DNA from 2 places in the Marinobacter sp. UBA2498 genome. Region 1 is predicted to be linked to the other one. Evidence: riboswitches for the same ligand, from Rfam matches in the RefSeq annotation. Region 1 holds a riboswitch; the other holds the start of a gene.
What was found. A riboswitch is a leader RNA that binds a small molecule or an ion and turns the genes downstream of it on or off. The one in region 1 is predicted to bind glycine.

Region 1 (8,290 bases):
TCGGCTTCTGCATTACCGCGTTCATTGGTTATAAGGGGCTGGAAATGCTGTCCCGCTTTGCGGTGCCGGCGATGATTATTTTGGTAGCGGTGAGTATGACAATCGCCACCTCGGACGCCGGTGGATTTTCGGGATTACTCGCCATTACCCCCTCAGACGAAATGACCGTAGCTGCTGCTATTACCATGGTGTTCGGCACTTTCGTAAGTGGAGGCACCCAGGCTACCAACTGGACCCGTTTTGCCAAATCCGGAAAAACGGCGGTCATTGCGACCCTACTGGCGTTCTGCCTCGGTAATGGATTGATGACGCTGATTGGCGCCTTTGGTGCTCTGGTTTACCAGCAGGCGGATATCGTCGACATCATGGTGGCGCAGGGGCTGGCGACCCTGGGTATTCTCATGCTCTTCCTGAATCTTTGGACAACGCAGGATAATACCGTATACAACTTTGCCGTGGCCGGCTGCAATATGATTCGGACCCGCCGGCGCAAGCTGGTCACAGTGGGCGGTGCCGCTATCGGTACAGTGCTGGCTGTTCTGGGTATGTATGAATGGCTTATCCCGTTCCTTGTGTTGCTTGGAACCTTCATCCCGCCCATTGGCGGCGTCATCATGGCCAGTTATTTCATCGGCTACAAACGCGAGTATCCGTCACTCGAAACGGCGACTCTGCCCGCGTTCAACGTTCCCGGGCTGGCGGCCTATGCCATAGGCTCGGCAGCGGCCTATACCTCGCCATGGATCGCGCCGATTGTTGGCGTACTGGTTGCCGCGGCCAGTTATGGTGTAGTGCTTGTGGTCAGTGAGGCTGTGCGTGATCGCCGGGCCCAGGTTCTGGGAGCGGTGTAAATGGCCCTGACGTGCCGGGACATTCCGGAACTCCCTGGCCTCGGGGCCATCCATCTGCGGGGTGGGAGTTCCGGCGCAGACAACACGGTACGCTGGCCTTATCTGGCGGAGAACCGGTCTTTCAGCAACTGGGTCAGGGGTGGCGAGCTGGTATTTGTCACCGGTATCAGCCGCCACCGCAGCCCGGCCAATCTGGCCGAGTGCCTCTATGAAGGTCGGGACTGCGGTATATCGGGGCTGGTTGTGCTGACCGGCGATGCCTACATCGGGCAGCTACCGGCCATGTTAAGTCGTCTGGCGGATGAGCTGGCCATGCCGTTGTTTGAGCAGCCTTACTCGCTGCCAATGGTGGATGTGACCGAAACCATCGCCCGGGCGATTGTCGCATCGGAGCGGTCGCAAGAGCCCCGGGAAGGCGGGCTGGCGGAGGCGCTGATAGCCGGTATCGGCAGTCATCAGCTCGAAGGACTTATCCGGCAGTACCTGCCTGAGGTGGAAGCCGGGTTGCTGGACAGTAGTCGAGATCTCCTGGAGGTATGGCTTCAGGAGCGTGGAAACCAGTGCGCCATGGCTGAAGCCCTTGGCTGCCATAGAAATACCATCCGGAACCGGATGAATCGGTTGGTCGCGGAGATGCCTCCGGAGTCTGAACCGAATGAATATTTCAAAACCCTGGTGCTGGCCCATCTGTTGTCGCGGCCATGATTCAAGCCAGCGGAAAATCTGTGTGGAGATGTTATGAGTGAAAATCTGAACGCTATTACCAATGCTCGGTTGCAGGGCCGTGAGGGGTTATTCCGGCTGACCATCACCGATGGAAAATTCAGCAGTGTCACGGCGCAGGATGCGACTGAAAGCGTTGCCGAGAACCAGCTGGACGCCGGCGGAAATCTGGTCGCTCCTCCTTTCGTGGAGCCGCACATCCACCTGGATGCGGCCATGACCGCCGGCGAGCCACGCTGGAACCAGAGTGGTACCTTGTTTGAAGGTATCGAGTGTTGGTCTGAGCGCAAAGCCAGCCTGACTCACGACGACGTGATCGGTCGGGCCGAACAGACGTTGAAGCTGTTTGCCGATAACGGCATTCAGCACGTCCGCACCCACGTGGACGTGACGGACCCCAAGCTGACAGGGCTGAAGGCCATGCTGGAAGTGCGTGAGCGTATGGCTGACACAGTAGACCTGCAGATTGTCGCTTTTCCCCAGGAAGGTCTCTGGTCATTTCCCCAGGGCAAGGAGCTGATGGAAGAGGCGGTTCGTCTGGGGGCCGATGTGGTCGGTGGCATTCCCCATTTCGAATTCACTCGAGATTACGGCGTTGAATCGGTTCAATGGCTGGTGGCGTTGGCCCACAAAAACGACCTTCTCGTAGACGTGCATTGCGACGAGATCGACGATCCCGAATCCCGATTCCTGGAAGTGCTCGCTGCCGAGGCGCTCAAGCTGGATTATGGCTCACGGGTCACCGCCAGCCATACCTGTGCCATGGGCTCGTACAACGACCATTACTGCAGCCGGCTGTTCCGCCTGTTGAAGAAATCCGGCCTGCGCTTCCTGTCGATGCCCACCGAAAGCCTGCACCTGCAGGGCCGCTTCGATGGTTATCCGAAACGTCGTGGCCTGACCCGGGTTCCGGAACTGCTGGATGCGGGACTGAAGGTGGCCTTCGGCCAGGATTCCATCCGCGATCCCTGGTATCCACTGGGCAACGGCAACATGCTCCGTACCCTGGACGTAGGCCTGCACGCCTGCCACATGCTGGGCATGGGTTGGATTGATCGGTCGCTGGAGCTGATCACCGACAACGGTGCTGCAGCATTGGATCTGGACGAATACGGCATCGAGGAGGGACTTCCGGCTCGCTGTGTTGTTCTGCAGGGGCAGTCGCCCTACGAGGTGCTGTTGGGCCAGTTGCCGGTTGCCGCGTCTATTCGTGATGGCCGTGTTCTGATAAACCGGCAGGGTTGATGCCCGTTGAAGTAGAAGCTACAGATTCCCCGGTTTGCTAACCGGGGAATCTGCTCAACTACTCTGGTGTTCAGCGTAGCGACTTCAGGGCCGTTGCCCATTTCGCCATTTCGTCCAGCATGGCATTGGCAGAGCCGGTGTGATGCTCGGCAGGGAGGAAGTTGCGCTGGTCATCCAGTTTCTCCCACGGCATCTGCACCATTACTCCTTCCACCATCGGCATCATTTTCAGCGTAGTAACCAGCTGCTTGGCAACCTGGGCTGAACGGAGTCCACCGGAAACACCGCCGTAGCTGACAAACCCGCAAGGCTTATAGTTCCACTCGTTGTAGACGTAGTTCAACGCGTTCGTGAACGATGGCGGCGGGCAAAAATTGTACTCGGGAATGACGAAGACGTAGGCATCTGCCTTATTTACGCTCGCTGACCAGGCTTTGGTGTGCTCATGCTCATATTTCTGCATGCGAGGATGGTTTGTAGTTTCATGGGGTGTCCTTAGATAGCGGCCACAAGCCGTCGAAGGCTGCTTAGTGAATCCGTGTAGGAATGTCTGCTTGGAAAAGCAGCATAAAGGGCGCCTCTTCAAAAAGATAACGGAGTAACCAGTAAGAATTAGTCAAAAATTCTGAGCCTATCAGCCCGCCGCCTCGCTCGACGTTAGCTTCCTATCTCTCTATAATGCCCGGTCTCGCAGGAGAGTGGGCCGTTGGCCCCGCCGAAGGCGCAAACTCCCATAAACGCTCAGGCACAGGTACTGCGAGCATCATCTAACGCCGTCTGGAGAGCGACTGCCACCGCAGTCCACCGAAGGGGCAAGCAGAGCCAGGCTCTGTAAACTCTCAGGTATCAGGGACAGGGGGAGAGGCCACAGAAACTCAGGAGTCCTGTGTGCTGACCTCTATCTATATGATTGCCATTACCGCCGAAGCCATGTCGGGAGCCCTCACCGCCGGGCGGAGGAACATGGATCTGTTTGGTGTCGCTGTAATTGCGTTTTTTACCGCCCTTGGTGGCGGAACTGTCCGGGACATTCTTCTGGGTAATTTCCCAGTCACCTGGACCCAGCACCCTCGCTATATCTACATGACCATTACCGGTGGCCTGGTCACCATCGTGATTGCGCGCTTCATGCGGCATCTGCATCAGTTGTTTCTGGTTCTGGATGCCATAGGTCTGGTGGCTTTTACGGTTATTGGCTGCAATGTCGCGCTCAAGCTGGGCTATGACACCGTGGTGGTGGTCATGGCCGGCATCACAACAGGGATCTTTGGCGGTATCATCCGGGATATCTTATGTAACCGCACCCCGCAGGTGCTGCGCCACGAACTCTACGCCAGCGTTTCACTGATGGTGGCTTTCCTGTACCTGACCTTGCTTCGCCAAGGGGTGGGCGAGAATGTCACTCTTTTGGCCGCTTTCAGTCTCGGGCTGCTTCTGCGTATGGCGGCCATTCGCTGGGGGTTGTCGTTGCCAGTATTCAGCTATTCGCAGACACGCTGGGAATGAGCGCGATGTGGGTTTGAGAAAGCCCTCGAATTGTGGGCATGGTCTAGCCTCAGACCTTTTCATCGTTTCATTTCCTCGTGAACTGAGCTAACGTAGCTTGCTAAGATTTTTCCTTTTTCAGAGTCGCTGAGTTTCAAAATGAAAACCGGTTTTTACTTCATCCATTCCGTTTTATCAGCGGCGGCATTTCTGGCTGCCGGGCCTCGCCGTATTTGCCATTCCTTTCGCTGAATTCGTCGAATCCCTCGTCGAATTCGGCGAAACCCTCTGAACACATCCCCTAACTGAACCTTGCCTTGCGGGCCTATAGGAGTCGGTATGTCCGAACGTCCAGCTATTTATGTCTTAGAACAGGATTTTGATCGTTTATCTGCGATGTTGGAGAAACAGCTACATGGCACTGAAACAGCCGAAGCGCTTGCGCTCGAGCTTGATAGAGCAACTCTGGTTGATGCCGAAAAGCTGCCTTCCGGCACCGTCACCATGAATTCTCTGGTCCATTTTAAAAATGAGAGTAACGACGCCGAGTACACGAAGAGACTCGTGTACTCGACCCCGCGAGACGGAAGCGAGGAGTGTGTATCCGTCCTGGCTCCGGCGGGTGCAGCCTTGCTGGGTCTTCGGGTAGGCGATCGTATTGATTGGCCTTTGGCTGGAAAGAACCAGCTGCGTCTGAAAATTATCCATGTGACTCACGCAAACTGAACGAGGAAGATGCATGCACCAGAAAGCCCCCCTTGACCAGCTGTATGAGCAGGTCGTCCTGAGAAATCCCGCGGAACCTGAATTTCATCAGGCCGTTCTGGAAGTTCTCGACTCGCTGGCGCCGGTGATTGCCAAGCATCCCGAGTATAAGGAAGCGAAGCTCCTTGAGCGTATTTGCGAACCAGAGCGGCAAATCATTTTCAGGGTCCCCTGGGTGGATGACTCTGGTACCGTGCAGATCAACCGGGGGTTTCGCGTTGAATTCAACTCGGCCCTTGGGCCCTACAAGGGGGGCTTGCGGTTCCATCCTTCCGTCAATCTGGGCGTGGTGAAATTTCTGGGTTTCGAGCAGATCTTCAAGAACTCTCTGAGCGGTATGCCGATCGGCGGAGGCAAGGGTGGTTCCGACTTTGATCCCAAGGGCCGATCTGACAATGAGATCATGCGGTTTTGCCAATCCTTCATGACCGAACTGTATCGGCATATTGGCGAGTACACCGACGTGCCAGCAGGCGACATCGGCGTAGGAGCCAGGGAGATTGGTTTTCTGTTCGGGCAATACAAGCGCCTCACCAACCGTTACGAATCTGGCGTGCTGACTGGTAAGGGCCTCGGATGGGGCGGTGCTCGTGTGCGCAAGGAAGCGACAGGTTACGGAACGGTTTATTTTGTCCGGGAGATGCTGGCGGCTCAAGGTTCCGATCTGGAGGGCAAGGACGTGGTAGTTTCCGGCTCCGGGAACGTCGCAATTTATGCGATGGAGAAGGTTCAGCAGTTTGGGGGCAGGGTGATCGCCTGCTCCGATTCCAGTGGCTACGTTTACGACCCGGCCGGAATCGATGTTGGGCTGGTTCGCCAGATCAAAGAGACGGAACGCGGCCGAATCAGCGATTATGCCGCCCGGCGGCAGAATGGAAGCGATTACGTGCGCGGGGCGTCCATTTGGGAACTGTCCTGTCAGGTAGCCCTGCCGTGCGCCACTCAGAACGAGGTGACCGGGGGCGACGCGAAGGCGTTGATTCGCAATGGCGTCCTGGCGGTTGCTGAAGGTGCCAATATGCCGTGCACTCCAGACGCGGTGAAGTTGTTCCGCGACGCCGGCATTTTATTTGGTCCTGCAAAAGCGGCTAATGCCGGTGGCGTGGCTACCAGCGCGCTGGAAATGCAGCAGAACGCCTCCCGGGACTCCTGGAGTTTCGATTACAGCGAACACCGCCTTAAGGACATCATGATCGAAATTCACCGCTCCTGTTTTGAAACCGCTGAAGAATACGGCCGGCCGGGAGACTACGTATTTGGCGCCAATACCACAGGCTTTTGCCGGGTTGCTGATGCGATGCTGGCGTTTGGGGTTATTTAAATAGTCTGGAGGCGCCTTCTGTTCGTGTAGCGCAGGCCTGCCCTTTGCCGAGGCGGGACTAAACGGGGTATTCATTAATTCAGAGGTAGCATGACTTCAGTATCGAGATCCGGAGTCTTTTTACTATCCGCAGCGTTCTCCGCAGTTTTTATGGGAACGATCGGTGCCATTTCGGTCTATGCGGGGGTGGGGGCCGAGACGGTTACCTTCTATAGGCTCTTCATTGGGGCCGTTTTGGTGGCGGTTTATCTGCTGGCAACCAGGCAACACAGCAAGATCTTTATGTGGCCCGGTATGAAGGTGTTGGTAACCGGTGCTTTCCTGGCGGGTTTCGTGATGTTTTACATCCTGGCAATGGATTACACCAGTATGGCGAACGCTGTTTTGGTGCTTTATCTGGCACCAGTGACGGCCTCTGTGGCGGCTCATTTCTTTCTCGGAGAGCGCCTCACCTCGGCCAGTGTTGGATTGGTCGGATTCGCGCTGCTGGGCTTCGCCATGATGATGGAATTCAACTTCAACCTGAGTGGACGGGCAGAAGAAGCCATCGGTCTGGCCTATGCTTTCTGCGCCATGCTCTGTTACTCGGCGTTTATGTTAACCAATCGTTCCATGGATGACCGTGTTCATGTGTTCAGCCGCAGTGGTTACCAGATGCTCGCTGGTGCTTTGTGCATGTTGCCGCTGGTGCTGCTGGAGAGCGAAGTCATTTCCGGCGCGCAGTGGGGGTGGTTGATTGCTGCCGGTATTCTGCCGGGTTTCCTGGCCATCCTGTTGGCCGTTATCGCTCTGAGGTCTCTGCCCGCGGCCACGTTCGGCACCCTGGCTTATCTGGAGCCCATTACCGTTGTGGCGCTTGCGTGGATACTGTTTGATCAGGGCCTGAATAGCCTCCAGCTGGCCGGCTGCGCCCTGATCATTCTGGCGGGTATTGCGCAGGCGTTGCTGCTGAACCGACGTTCAGAAGCTGAGGAGATACCGGGAGTGCTTGCGGATCTGGATTCCACGGTGTCGGGAGAGAGTTGAAGTTCCGGGAAATGGCTTGTGGGCCAGAAAATGACGCCTGCCTGCACTAGTGTGGGTTAGGGCTATGATGCATTGATGAACTCAGGAGGACGTGAACGATGAGAACCCTGCTACAGTTGGATTTTCCTTACGACGGCCCGTTTGGCGATGAGATGGCGAGTGCGATGGCCGAGCTTGCCGAGTCTATTGCCAGGGAGCCGGGGTTTCTCTGGAAGATTTGGACAGAAAATCCCGACTCCTGCGAGGCGGGCGGTATCTATCTCTTCGAAGATGAGAGCAGTGCAAGGGCCTATCTGAACAAGCATACGGCCCGGCTGAAAGAATTCGGTGTGCCGAAGGTCAACGGCAAAGTGTTCCAGGTGAACGAGGCCCTTTCCGCCATTGATCACGGTCCGGTCTGAATCATGTTGGCCCCTGCTTCACAAACCTGGCTTTCTGGAATGCGCCTTAAATGCCATGTTCCTGGTTCATTTCAGTTTTGCGAATTCCAGAACCATGGAATGGAACTTGGCTGCCGCCGGTGAAAGCGGCCTCCCGCAACGCTGCAAGACACCATAGCGGGTCCGAAGAGTCTCAATCCCGGATACAGAAACGGTTGTCACCTTTCCGCTATCAAGCAAATCGGCCACTATAGGTCTGGGTGCGATACTGATGGCCTTGCTGCCAGTAACAATGGCCGCAAGCATGGCAATATTGTCGCACTCGATTCTTCGTTTCAGCCCCCCTTGTTGCGCGCTCATGGCCTGAATATTCCGTTCCATATCTTCAGGAACACGTGTCATGGCTATTGGATAATCGAGTAAATCTCCCCATACCACCCCCGTCGCCTGAGCCAACGGGTGATCATGACGACAAAACACAACAACTTCGGGCT
Region 2 (7,473 bases), on a different contig from region 1:
CGGCGTGAAGATCAGGAAATTGCGAGTGGCCGGCGGTGGCTCACAGAGCGATGCGGCGATGCAACTCACCGCCGATGTGCTCGGGCTGCCGGCCGAGAGGCCTCACACCTATGAGACCTCCGGGCTCGGCGCCGCCATTGATGCCGCTGTCGGGCTAGGGCTGCATCCGGATTTCGACACCGCCGTGGCGAAGATGACCCGGGTTGGCGACGTTTTTCATCCCAACGAAGAAACCCGGGCTCTTTACCAGCGGCTGTATTCCGAGGTTTATCTGAAGATGTACCCTCAGCTTCAACCCCTGTACCGGAAAATCCGCGAGATTACCGGCTATCCCCGGTAACGCTCTCAGCGACCAACTCAGCGGTAATCGCAGAGAGCGTCCAGCCCAGGTGACCGTGACCGGTGTTGTAGAACACGGTCGGCAGGCGACCTGGCCCAACCCTTGGCATCATGTTCGGCAGCATTGGCCGCAAGCCGGCCCAGGGCACTACCTTGCGAGTACAGACTCCGGGAAAGCACTGCTCAACCCAACGGGTGAGCGGGCGGATGCGGTCGTCCTTGATATCGCGGTTGTAACCGCTGAACTCGGCGGTACCGGCAACCCGGAAACGGCCATCGCCCAGGCGACTGGTGACGATCTTGGTGGCATCGTCGAGCAAACTCACGGTCGGTGCCGCCTTTTGCGAGGCTTCGTCGTCCAGCTCCACGGTAATTGAGTAACCCTTAACCGGATAGATATTCACCCGGTCACCCAGCTTTTTCGCGAGTCCGCGACTGCCGACGCCGGCACAGATCACCACGCCGTCAAATGTGTCCCGGGACTGTTCGGTGCCATCGTGAGCGGTCACCCAGGCATTGCGCTCATCGGCGCTCAGCTCGGTCACCGTGTGGCCGTAACAGGTTTTTACGCCCAGCCGCTTGATGGCATCCGCCAGTCCATTGGTGAACTTGTGAATATCACCGGTGGAGTCACTCTCTGTGAAAAACCCGCCGTAATAGTTGCCGGCCAGGGTCGGCTCGATGGATTTCATTTCCTCCGGGGTCACCGACCGGCGCTCAAGGCCACCAGCCGCCAGCAGGCGCGATACTTTTTCAGCGTGATCAAACCCGGCCTTGTCCCGGTAGATGTGCAGGATACCCTGCTTCTTCAGGTCGAAATCGATGCCTTCTTCCTGCGCCCAGGCAAACAGGTGGTCACGGGCAGCAATGGCCAGGCGTGCAGTTTCCGTGGTGTTCTTTTCATACTGGGGAATGGCGGCAATGAACTCGGCGAACCAGCTCAGCTTGTGCCAGGACGGCTTGGGATTGACCAGCAGTGGCGCATCCCGGCGGGACATCCACTTGATGCCCTTCATCACGGTCTGCCAGTTGTTCCAGACCTCTGCGTTGGAAGCAGAGAGCTGTCCACCGTTGGCGAAGGAGGTTTCCATCGCCGCATAGCGATGCTTCTCGTAAACCGTAACGTCAAGCCCGCGCTTGGCAAGGGTGTAGGCCGTGGTAATACCAGTGATACCACCGCCAATTACTGCGATTCGCTTCATTCCAATCTCCGTGAGCGCCAAGGGTTTCCTCCCTGCTCGAAATGGCAGAAAGCACCCCTTCCGTCACGGGACCTGAGAGATTCACGAGCCGTTTTAACGAAAACGGTCGTTTGCTCCTTCGGTGTGCCGACTGACGCGATTGTCGACAGCTCTTCGGAAAGTATTCATGTCAGCGGTCCTTTTGCCTGAGAGTTTCCGGGGCAGTTGCTCCTTCGGCGCTGATCGCAAGGGATTCAGTCTCTCCCGCAGACATGTCTGATTGGTAATAAAACCCAACCCACGGGCCTAAACATAGCAAATAACCCGGAGCCAGGAAACCGGCCTCTGCACAGCTTGGGCCGTATGGGTTAAGGTAAAAGCCATGAAACACGCCTCGAAGACCCGCAAACAGCTCCAGCAGCAACTGGAACAGGCCCACGACTACGAGCAGTGGTGCGAGGCCGCTACCGCGCTCGATGACCTGGACGGGCTGCTGGCCTGGCGCGAGCAGGAAGAGACCGGGATGCTGCATGAAAGCCTGATGCGCAAGCACATGGGCCTCATGGACCATTGCCGGCAGAATGGCGACACACGGCGACTGATCCGGATACTTCAGGAGAGCCTATACCGTCACCTGGGCGAATTATCCAATCCCGACCTGTACACGGTGGCGCGCAGCGGCACCAACCGATTGGTGGGTGAATTCCTGGATGCCGTCGAGACGTCCATGGAATTCATTTGCGACCACCCTATTCCGGAGGTGACAACCGCCCGAAAACTGAAGATGTTTCAGGACGCCGAGCGGGTCTATGGTCGGCCAGCCCTGATGCTCAGCGGGGGTGCGGCCTTTGGTATTTACCATATCGGTGTTACCCGGGCGCTCTGGCGACAGGATCTGCTGCCGGATGTCATGGCAGGCTCCAGCATGGGTGCCATCGTGCCGGGTGCCATCTGCACACGGAACGACAAGGAACTGGCAGAGTTCTTTAACCATCCGGAACGGATTCACCTGAATGCGTTCCGCTGGCTCGGCGTCACGGAAGGCTTGAGGGCGGGCCATGCCATGGATCCGCGCCAACTTCAGGAGCATCTCCACCACAATCTGGGCAACGTCAGTTTCAAGGAAGCCTATGAGCACAGTGGCCGAACTCTGAATATCTCCGTCTCCCCCACCCGCACCCAGCAGAAGCCACGGCCACTCATCGAGCAGGCCTACGCCATGACCAGTCAGCAATACCTCGGGGACATCAACATCCATTTCCCGCCCAGGGCGTCCCTTTACCGAAAGGTCCTCTCCAACCCGACCCCTGAAGATCTCGAGATGTATATCAATCTCGGTGAACAGGCCACATGGCCACGGCTTGCCATGATCAAGGACCAGACCAGGATCAGCCGGGCATTCGATCGCTGTATCGCCAGGCTGGAGCAAGAGCTGGAGCAGGAAACCGCAGAGCAGACTGCAACGCCGCTCTAAAGACAGCACCGCCCTACCGATCAGTAAATCAACTAGATAACCCCGGGATCCCGAACTATTCTCACTTTATTGCATCATCGCTTTGCGGTGCGTTCATCGCTAACCAAAAGGATGCTGACCCGCAATGGATATGAGACAGGGAATTCGATCGGCTACCGAAGACAGTGAAAACAGGTTTTACGAACTGATAGAAAGTCTGCCCATGGTGGCTGTCCAGGGCTATGACAGGTACCGGCGGGTAATATATTGGAACGAGGCAAGCACACGCCTTTATGGCTATTCGCACGAGGAAGCGCTCGGACAGTTATTGGAGGACCTGATCATCCCCGATCACATGCGCAACGCTGTGATCGACGCGCACCGCAATTGGCTTGAAAAAAACATCAGCATTCCCTCCGACGAACTTGAACTGAAACACAAAGAAGGACATCTGGTTCCCGTTTACTCAAGCCATGTGATGATCAAACAGGAAAGCGGGGCCTGTGAGATGTTCTGCATCGACATAAGCCTCGAAGAGCAGAAACAAGCCAGAGACGAGCTTTATCGGCGCGCGAGTTTTGACGACCTGACGGGATTACCCAACCGGCATTTCATGGAAGCCGAGTTGTCGAGCCGACTGGATGAGGCTGATCGCCTGCAACAGGAATTAGCGGTCGTTTTTATCGATCTGGACAATTTCAAAATCATCAACGATACCCGTGGCCACCATCATGGTGACAGTCTCCTGAAAGCGGTGGCCGAAACCCTGAGGGGCGAACTTCGAGGCGGAGACCTGTTGAGCCGCTTTGGCGGAGACGAGTTTGTCTTGCTGATCTTCGATTTCGAAGGCCCTGAAGGTATTCATGAACTTGTTTGTCGGTTGATAGACGCTCTGGAACACAGAGTTCATCTGGAAGGCGACTGCTACCAGGTTACCGCCAGCTTTGGCGTGAGCCTTTTTCCGCACAACGGAACCACCGTGGCTGAGCTGATGGGCAATGCAGACGCCGCCATGTATCAGGCCAAAGAAACCGGCAAGAACGGCGTGTGCTTCTACACCCCGGATATCAATGACAGGCTGGTCAGTTATCAGGAAATCACCAACCTGCTCAGAGACGCCTTGAATAACGATGGCCTCGAATTGTTTTTCCAGCCCCAGATCAGCCTCGCGGATCGCACATGCGACTCCTGCGAGGCGCTTCTTCGTTGTTTTCACGGTCAATCCCGGGCAGTTTCACCAGCCATTTTCATTCCCGTGGCTGAAAAGTCTGGCCTCATCAACCGGATAGGCGAATGGGTAATCGAAGCAGCCTGCAAGCAGCTCGACGCATGGCAGGATACCCCTCTGAAAAACCTGCGGGTTGATATCAACCTGTCGGGACGACAGCTCACCAATCCACACCTTGCGAGCCATATTCTCGAAACAGTGGAACGTTACAATCTTCAGCCTAACCAGCTTGGGGTGGAGCTGACTGAGAACGAGGTTTTCGGCACCGATGAAAGCCAGACAAAACAACTGGAAAAACTGAAACAGGCGGGTGTGCACATTTCGATTGATGACTTCGGTACCGGACACTCCTCTCTTGTCTATCTCCGAAAACTCCCGGTTTGCGGAATAAAAATCGACAGGAGCTTTCTGCAACATGCGATGCAGAACAGCGCCGATATGGCCATCATGGAGGCAATGGTTACCGTTGGCCACAGCCTGGGCCTAAGCGTGCTGGTCGAAGGTGTTGAGACGGATGAACAGGCCCAATTGGTCACCGAACTGGGTTGTGATCTCGCTCAGGGTTTTCTCTATGCCAAGCCCATGCCGGCAAACAAAGTTGAAGAATTCCTGACCAGCTTCTGATCAGGAAAACACTACCCTTGTTCAAACTCCCGAACCAGCTCCTGCAGAAAATACAGCCCCGCCGAACTCAGGAAACAGCGCCCCGCACCCGCGCGAAACAGCAGATGGCGTTTTTCCAGGTAATCCAGCGCTTCCGGCACGCCCTTTTCAAAACGGGCTGCACGCAGAATTTCCTGATATTCCTCATCGCTAGCCAGGGAAGAGAGGTCTTGCTCATTCAACCCGGCATCGGGCCGGCCAAGGTATTCAAGATCCCGACCGCTGCGTGCGAAATAACGCCCGATCAGCAGCAGGATTACCTGCACCCGGAAGGCGTTCTCATCGTGCTCTTCGTTCTCCTCTTCGCTGCTTTCCTTGAGAAAGAAAAACGCGCCGGTTTCGTTGAACACCAGCTCACTGCCCAGGTGCTCATAGAAGGTCCGGAAATGGGACAGATGGTTATAAAGCAGGTTGTAGAGCGGATTGGCACGCAACTCGGAGCGGTTGCCGTCCCACACATCACGCACAATCACCCGGCCGGCCTGGAATTCCCGGTAGATTGCGGCGCTGTGGGCCGGGAGGATTTCTTCAAATTCAGACATTCTGTTGCTCCAGGCGACGCTTTCGGTAGACAAACTGTTCACTGTCGGATGACTGATCGAGGATTCGGAAGCGATTGGTAGTCACCACCTGCAAGCCCTCGGGGGGCGAGTTTACCAGCCGGTTCAACGCCGCCAGCAGGTCCGGGAAGCGATAGCCGGGGATAAACCCGTCCAGGCGCCCGTGAAGCTCACGTACCAGATCGGTTGTTGGCCGCAGCTCCAGGGTTTCCAGCCATTGATACAGCTGGTTGATGCGCTGGACATCAATCCGGGTATGGCGACCACTGCCATCCACTTGCTGCAGAACCGGCACTTCAGCCTTGCGTCGGAGGTCGTTCAGGCGCAGCTCCAGTTCGCTGAACAACAGCTGGTAGTAGCTGGACGATTCACCGAAGGCGTAGTGTTTCGGTCGTTGCTGGGCCCGAAGGCCGATCAGAAAACCGGTGCTGCGGGCAAAGTCTCCACCTTCCAGCCATTTTCGTTTCAGGCTGAGGGTCTCGGTTTCCCCCTTGAGTTCCTGCAGCTTGCCGTAGAAATGCTCCATGGCGTTGTACTGGACCATGCCCTGGCGCGTCTTGCGCAGGAAGTGCTCCACCTCCTGGGCCACCGCCTGAATGGGTTTGTACAGGGCGTTCAAACTAATGGAGGAACGGAACAACTGATCTGCCAGGCTGTGATCGCCGTGATTTTCCAGCAACCGCACCATCGCTTCCAGGGTTTCGAACAGGTTGCTGCCATCCGGCAGCCGCGTATCCGGGTTCAAAAACACCAGGGTCGGCTTGATGTGGCGCTCGTACAGGGTAACGATCTGCTCAAACAGGTTCTGGCGGAACTCAAGGAATTTCTGGGGCGCCCGGCTGGCGTCGCCGGAGAGATCCGCAAGCTGCGCACTGATGGTCTGCATGCGCAGGACATTCTGGCGCAGCAAACCGATGAGCTGGCTCACCCGCTCGTTCAGATCATCCCTCAGTTCGGTGTAGTCCGGATCGGCGTCGCTGAAAGAGCTGGTCTCGAGCCGATTGCGCACGTCCCGAAGGGTTACAAGATGGCCGCGAAGCCGAGCATCCGTCAGTTCCTGGTACAGCGACGCGTTGCAGGCACGCATCAGGTTGATCAGGGCATCCTGAAACACCAGGCGCCGCTCACCTTCGGCCTTGATGATGTCGATCACCAGGCCGCTGCGGAACAGATTGTCGGTATTCAGCGCAAAACGCACCCGATCCCGGTCGGCGTTGCCAAGGGTGCGGGTATAGTCCATCACCTCGGCCACCAGATCGCTCTCACGGATATACCGGGCTTCGTTCCGGTCCATCCGTTCGATCATCCGGAACAGGATCTTCGGGTGCTCGAACAGCAGCCGGGTGGTATCCAGGGTGCTGAACCGTTTACTCATCCACCTGCTCCATCAGGCTAGCCTGGGTCTGATCAGCCCAGTGGCTCATGGCCTCGCCGTTGGTAAAGCCCTCCGCTCCACCCCAGAACACCAGGGTACGTTGCGGGCTGTAAGGCTTCGCGGTGCGCATCTGCCCTACTTCCAGGTGTCGGCCGATCAGGTAAATCACTTCCGCGCTGGCGCTATGAGTGGCGGCAGAGAACAGGTTGAAGCCCTGCTTGCGTAACCGCTCCAGCAGCGAGGGCATCTGGCTGATGTCCACGCTGGCCAGCTCATCCAGCACCATGGGGAACGACAATTGAACGCCCGGGTACAACACCCGTTTCAGCAGCCGGTACACCAGTTCCAGATTGATCAGGGCCGTGGTGGAGGTGGACTGGCCCTTCTTGTCGAGGCTTGTGGCGTTTTCCTTCCGGGTTCTGTAGGAAATGCCGGTGATCACCTTGTCCATGGTCAGGCGCTTGCTGCCGCCCTCCCCGAAAAAGTCCGCCACGAACACCCGCAAACGGTCATAAAACGCGTCCGACTGCAGCTGGTTGCCATAGGGGTCGATGTTGTTCGCTTCTTCCACCAGATTGCGGAATTTCGGATCGGTATGAATATCCACGCGGATTTCCACCAGATCGTTGATGCGCACCCCTTCGAGCTCACGGTTCAGTTGCGCCTCGAAACGG

Region 2: it holds a riboswitch for glycine, as region 1 does, so the genes downstream of both, B2W52_RS05605 (D-amino acid dehydrogenase) here and B2W52_RS01040 (trimeric intracellular cation channel family protein) in region 1, are expected to answer to the same signal.

What each region holds. Positions count from the first base shown of each region.
Region 1 is NZ_DDOI01000011.1:4,294-12,583, reverse strand. It holds gene codB (cytosine permease) at 1-851, shown strand, start outside; gene B2W52_RS01055 (PucR family transcriptional regulator) at 852-1,556, shown strand; gene codA (cytosine deaminase) at 1,590-2,819, shown strand; gene B2W52_RS01045 (NADPH-dependent FMN reductase) at 2,890-3,282, opposite strand; glycine riboswitch at 3,501-3,586, shown strand; glycine riboswitch at 3,587-3,685, shown strand; gene B2W52_RS01040 (trimeric intracellular cation channel family protein) at 3,726-4,325, shown strand; gene rnk (nucleoside diphosphate kinase regulator) at 4,644-5,030, shown strand; gene gdhA (NADP-specific glutamate dehydrogenase) at 5,044-6,390, shown strand; gene B2W52_RS01025 (EamA family transporter) at 6,481-7,416, shown strand; gene B2W52_RS01020 (monooxygenase) at 7,515-7,817, shown strand; partial or broken gene B2W52_RS01015 (substrate-binding domain-containing protein) at 7,884-8,290, opposite strand, start outside.
Region 2 is NZ_DDOI01000047.1:50,657-58,129, forward strand. It holds partial or broken gene B2W52_RS05600 (FGGY-family carbohydrate kinase) at 1-340, shown strand, start outside; gene B2W52_RS05605 (D-amino acid dehydrogenase) at 321-1,541, opposite strand; glycine riboswitch at 1,705-1,797, opposite strand; gene B2W52_RS05610 (DUF3336 domain-containing protein) at 1,903-2,994, shown strand; gene B2W52_RS05615 (putative bifunctional diguanylate cyclase/phosphodiesterase) at 3,119-4,825, shown strand; gene B2W52_RS05620 (condensin complex protein MksE) at 4,837-5,406, opposite strand; gene B2W52_RS05625 (hypothetical protein) at 5,399-6,799, opposite strand; partial or broken gene B2W52_RS05630 (hypothetical protein) at 6,792-7,473, opposite strand, start outside.